DNA from 2 places in the Bacillus sp. JJ1127 genome. Region 1 is predicted to be linked to the other one. Evidence: a T-box and tRNA genes for the amino acid it is inferred to sense, from the RefSeq annotation. Region 1 holds a T-box; the other holds one or more tRNA genes.

Region 1 (3,219 bases):
GTATTTGCAGGACAAGATAAAGAAGCGACTGCAACAATGCGTGAGTACTTCGGAGATATTCCTCCATCCTCACCATCTATGGCGTTATTAAAAGGTAACGAAGTTGTTCACTTCATCCATCGTCATGAAATTGAAGGAGCAACAATGGAAGAAATCATTAATAACTTAGAACAGGCTTTTGAAAAGCATTGCTAAAAAGAGGGAGAAGTGATTCTTCCTTTTTTCTTTATATACGAGGTGAAAAGATGATTGTAACAACAGCGGGACGAACAAATGAGGAAATGACGGCTTATGCAAAAAAGGTAGCGGAAGAACTAGAATGCTCCTTTGTAATGCGTAATGATATACCTGTGTACAAATTACATGAACAGCATGAACAAGATGTGCTTGTCGTAGGAAAGAATAGATTAGCAATTTATCCAAAAGGTACAGAAGAATCGTTCTTCTTCCATCCCAACTCTGCAATGTTTCGTGTGAAGAGATTAATGAGAGGAGAACATGATCCATTTGTACAAGCTGCAAAGTTAGAAAAGGGAATGACGGTGTTAGACTGCACGCTTGGTATGGCATCGGATAGTATTGTAGCAAGCTATATTGTTGGGAAAGAAGGGGCTGTAATAGGTCTTGAAGGCAATCAATATATGGCTTATGTAATGGAAAAAGGTTTACAAAATTGGTATTCTGGAGTTTCCGAAATTGATGAGGCGATGCGCAGCATTACAGTAAAGCGAACAGAACACTTCACCTTTTTAAAACAGTGTGAAGATAATAGTTATGACATTGTCTATCTCGATCCAATGTTTGAAGAAACTGTAATTGAATCGGATGGTATTCGAGGTTTAAAACACTTTGCATTATATAATGATGTCACAGATGAAACAATTAGAGAGGCAAAGCGCGTTGCTAGAAAACGTGTTGTTCTAAAGGATCATTTCCGTAGTACGCGATTTGAAAGACATAATTTCTTTGTTTATAAGCGTAAAAGTGCAAAATTTCATTTTGGTGTAATTGAAACTTGCTAATTATTAGAAAAGATGTATAATAAGCAATAATCAATTATATATAATGTCGTAGATGAAGAGAGTAGTCCTTCTTCAGAAGTAAAGCGAGCTAGGGTTGGTGAGAGCCTAGTACGGAGAAGAGGATGAAGCGCACTTCGGAGATGCTGCTTGAAATGAATAGTAGAGTAAGCCGGGGCCCCCTGTCCTCGTTATAAACGGGAAAGTGGTTCGAATTGAACAACAAGGGTGGTACCACGGGTAATAACTCGTCTCTTTTTTAGAGACGAGTTTTTTGTGTTTTAAAAAATAAGGAGGGAGCAATATGGAGTATAAAATTCAATTTGCAAAAAGTTTATCAAGTATCTTATCCTCAGATTTATCCTTAGAAGAAATTATTGATTTAATTGAAACACCAAAACAAGATGAATTCGGAGACGCAGCATTTCCTTGTTTCATGCTTGCGAAACAATACAAAAAAGCACCAGCAGTTATCGCAAAGGAAATCGCAGAAAAATTAGATGATCCATTTTTTACGAAAGTAGAAGCAGTTGGACCGTATGTGAATGTATTTTTCAATCGTCACATAGTAAGCGATGATGTGTTAAAAATGATCTTAGCTGAAAAAGAAGAATATGGACAGGGCCATTTTGGGCAGGACAAAACAGTAGTAATCGATTACTCTTCACCAAATATCGCGAAACCTTTCTCCATGGGACATTTACGTTCGACGATGATTGGGAATTCTTTAAAACATATCGCTGAAAAGTGTGGATATGAGGTTGTAGGAATCAATTATATTGGTGATTGGGGAACGCAGTTTGGAAAATTAATTACCGCATATAAAAGATGGGGAAATGAAGAACTTGTAAAAGAAGACCCGATTCGTGAGTTATTTAAGTTATACGTTCAGTTCCACGAAGAAGTGAAAGAGAATCCAGAGCTAGAAGAAGAAGGACGTGCATGGTTTAAGAAATTAGAAGACAATGATGAAGAAGCAGTATTTTTATGGAACTGGTTCCGTCACGAATCTTTAAAAGAGTTCTCGCGTATTTATGAACTCCTTGGAGTTGAATTTACGAACTTTCAAGGAGAGGCTTTCTATAATGATAAAATGGATGATTTTGTTGAGATTTTAGAAGAAAAAGGGTTATTAGAAGAATCAGATGGAGCGCAAGTTGTTAAGTTAGAAAAAGAAGATATGCCGCCGTGTTTAATTAAAAAATCAGATGGGGCTACACTTTATGCAACGCGTGATTTAACAGCTGCCTTGTATCGTCAAAACACATATGAATTTGATAAAGCGCTGTATGTAGTAGGAGCAGAACAAAGCTTACACTTCACACAATTTTTCACCGTATTAAAGAAACTTGGTTATAAATGGGTAGACGGAATGGCGCATGTACCGTTCGGACTCATTTTAAAAGATGGTAAAAAAATGTCCACGCGTAAGGGAAAAGTGGTATTACTTGAAGAAGTATTAGAAGAAGCGATTGCGCTTGCAAAGCAGAATATCGAAGAGAAAAATCCAGACTTAAAACAAAAAGAAGAAGTTGCAAAACAAGTTGGTGTTGGGGCAATCATTTTCCATGATTTAAAAAATGAACGTATGCACAATATTGAATTCTCTTTAGAAAAAATGTTGAAATTTGAAGGAGAAACAGGACCATATGTTCAGTATACACATGCACGCGCTTGTTCCATATTAAGAAAAGAAAATATCGAATTTGAAACAGAAACTTTTGAATTAAGTGACGATTATAGTTGGAGTACAGTAAAACTATTGAATAGATTTCCGCAAGTCATTGAAACAGCCTTTTCCAAAAATGAACCTTCACATATTGCGAAGTACTTGTTAGATGTGGCACAAGCATTTAATAAATACTATGGAAATGTTCGGATTTTAGAAGATAGTCAAGAGAAGGAAAGTAGACTTGCACTTGTTTATGCAGTAACGATTGTATTAAAAGAGGGATTGCGATTACTTGGAATGGGTGCTCCGGAAGAGATGTAAGAATGATTGTCTAGGATTATCAGTTATCTAAAGCGAAACTTTAATCAGTTGAGGGGATGACTACCCGTTAATGCGGGATAAAAATGAACAACTTTATAGACTAAAATTGGTAGAGGAGAGGATAATATGTTTCGTAGGGAGCATATTATCTTTTTCTCCTTTTACATAATAAAAGGTTTGAATACAATATGTAGGAATATGTCTAAT
Region 2 (3,219 bases), on a different contig from region 1:
ACGTTGTTTCTTCATAATAATTTCCATTACTTGCAAAAGCGTTTGTTTTCGTTGCTTCAAACTGCGCATAATCCACTGAACATGCTGATACTTCTCAGAGACATAAGAAGCAACCTCACTTTCACTATTATGAAGAAGTGCACTATACTCTGAATGAATTTCAATCTTCGGCATGTTGCGTTCATTCATTTGTAAAACGAGGCGATCACCATCTTTTTTCACGGCCATATCAGGAACAATATAAAGCGGCTTCTCAGAAGAAAACGCAAGTCCTGGTTTCGGCTGCAATGATGTAATACAATCAACAGCTGATTGTAATTCCTCGTTACTACATTTCATAACCTGGATCAATTTTCGCCAATCTTTCTTAACAAAATATGAGAAATATTCATCCACAATCATTTCTGAGAGTGTATCTTTCGTTTGTAAGCGCTTCAATTGAAGGGATAGACATTCCTGAATATTACGCGCTCCTACCCCTGCTGGCTCTAGCGACTGGACAAGCTTCATAGCACAGTCCACTACATCAATCGGCGCAGCAAGTAGTTCTGCTAATTCTTCATTTGTTTCTTGTAAATAACCATTCTCATCCATGTTCATAATGATGAAAGAAGCTGCTTTTCGCTGTTCTTCATCTATTTTATAATACTGTATTTGATCTAATAAATGTTGCTGAATCGTTGTCGAATCCACACTATAAATTTCCATTTGATTGTCGATTTGTTTGCTTGTACTTTTACTTTTGCTTGAGCTCTTTTTCTTCTCCCTCTCAAAGCCACCTAACTCAATAAGGGGATTCTCTAACGATTGCTCATACAAAAACTCCGTTAACTCCTGTACATTATATTGGAGCATTGTAATCGCTTGTCTTAACTCTTGTGTCATGGCCAAACGTAAGCTTTGTTCTTGTAAAAGACTTGCCTTCAAACTAATCTCCCCCTTGTTTCTATTGTACAATAAGTTTGTTAAAAGGAGAATCCTGTGCAGATACCCATTCCAAAATATTATTAATTTATATGTATTAATGAAATATCCATCTTACAACCGAAAAATGAATAATATTGAAAGAAAACAATAAAAAAAAACATATAAATGCAAATTGAAAAAAACGGCATAAAACCTTTCTTTTTAGGTGGGAGAGAGCATCCGACCATGCATAGAAACGGTCATGCCATGTTAAAACAAAAAAGAGAACGAATGCAGTTCACCTTTTGTTCTTCAGAGCAGCGACTTATACGTTTGAAAATCAAAGTGGACATATAGAACATTTTTATTACCACATACTAATAGTAAATGTTATTACTAGATATAACAAGAGAGAAATAAAAAAAGTCCTAACCTACAAATGTAAGTTAGGACTTTTTGACGCGCCCAGAGGGATTCGAACCCCCGGCAGACGTGGTACCGGAAACCACCGCTCTATCCGACTGAGCTATGGGCGCATTATCATAAATTCTACAGCAAAAGGATACCTTTTATCCTATCGCGCACTGTTTATTATACGATATCTTCGTTTTGGAAGCAATTACTTCTTATTTCGCAATTCCTGAATAACTCCCAATACAATATGCGGCCTACATCGCGTAATGATGTAGGCCGCCAATAATTGAACGATATTATTTATGCAAATGATATGGAACTGTTGTAATGACTATATCTTTATGACGAATAAACCACATTCGTAAAAGAAGTGCACTCTGGTTATGTAATACATGATGCCACCATTTGTGCGAAATGAATTGCGGAATAATAATATGGATGTGTCCTCCCTCAGCTTCTTGTTTCGCCTCTATTGTTTTAATAAGGCGATTCAACGGTTCAAGTAGAGAACGATATTTACTGCGAAGAACTACCAGTCTACAAGGAGTCCCCCATTCTTTCCACTCTTTCTCCATTTTATTTATAGACGCCTCATCGAAACCAACATATACAGCAATCGGATCAACATTTAGACTTTTCGCAAAGGATATCGTGTTGTTCACAACACGATGAACACCTGACACTAAAACGAGCGTGACTACACCGCTTGCTTCTGGACGTATCGTTTTCATATCGATGCGCAATTCTTCTGCAACATCTTCATAATGCCTGTGAATGGACATTGAGATGAAAATAATAATAGGCAAGACAACTAATACAACCCAAGCGCCGCCCGTAAACTTTGTAACGGCAAAAATAACAGCAACAATTGATGTAATCACGGCACCAACTGTATTAATCGTAAACTTGATTTTCCAATGCGATCCTTTTACTCGTTTCCAGCGGCGCATCAAACCAATTTGCGCTACTGTAAACGAAAGGAAAACACCGATCGCATATAGTGGAATTAACGCATTCGTATGCGCATGGAACGATATAATTAAAATACATGCTAGTGATGCTAGCACAATAATTCCATTCGAATATCCTAAACGGTCTCCACGATTTGTTAAACTTCGAGGCAAAAATCCGTCTGCCGCTACAATCGCAGCAAGCTGAGAAAACCCTGTAAATGTAGAGTTTGCCGCTAAAATTAACACTATAAACGTAAACCATATAATTACTTGATATAAAATTCCATGTCCAAAATACATGCCAGCTAACTGCGACAACATCGTGTTGTGTGGGTCTGGCGTAATACCTTTCGCATACAGATGATACGAAAAGCCTAAAAGTGTCACAGCTGTGATCGAACCTAGAGCGATATACGTTCTAATTGCGTTTTTTTGCTGTGGTTCTCTAAAAATAGGAACTGCATTTGAAATCGTCTCAATTCCTGTAAGTGCTGAACAAGCTGAACTGAACGCTTTCAAAATTAGTAAAGTTGTTAAGCCCTCTGGAACTGTTCCAAAGCTCGGTGTACTTGGTTGAATAAACCCGTGACGCAGTTCATCAAAAAATCCCGTAAAAATTAAAATTAACATACAAATCATAAAACCGAATGTCGGCCAAGCAAAAACGCGAGCTGATTCTGCTAATCCGCGTAAGTTCACAAGCACTAAGATAATGACGCATAAGATTGCTAAAATCGTTTCATATGGAGCGACTACAGGATACGCAGAAGAAACCGCTTCTATAGCTGCAGATACAGATACAGCTACGGTCAACACATAATCAACGAGCAGCGAACTAGAGGCAACAAGAGAAACCCAGCGCGGCTTGAAATTATCTTTCGCGATAGCATACGCTCCCCCGCCGTTTGGATATGCCAAAATCCCCATAATATACGATACAATCAAA

Evidence for each region. A T-box is a leader RNA that pairs with one kind of tRNA and senses whether it is charged. The one in region 1 lies ahead of argS (arginine--tRNA ligase), so its partner is inferred to be a tRNA-Arg.
Region 2: it has a tRNA-Arg gene. The T-box ahead of argS (arginine--tRNA ligase) is inferred to sense a tRNA for this amino acid. The anticodon was not compared.

Annotation. Positions count from the first base shown of each region.
Region 1 covers NZ_JBALQK010000157.1:8,667-11,885, forward strand. The annotation lists gene V7183_RS15990 (BrxA/BrxB family bacilliredoxin) at 1-195, shown strand, start outside; gene V7183_RS15995 (class I SAM-dependent methyltransferase) at 246-1,022, shown strand; T-box leader at 1,063-1,278, shown strand; gene argS (arginine--tRNA ligase) at 1,324-3,012, shown strand.
Region 2 covers NZ_JBALQK010000145.1:15,735-18,953, forward strand. The annotation lists gene rpoN (RNA polymerase factor sigma-54) at 1-927, opposite strand, end outside; tRNA gene V7183_RS14780 (tRNA-Arg) at 1,367-1,442, opposite strand; gene V7183_RS14785 (APC family permease) at 1,617-3,219, opposite strand, start outside.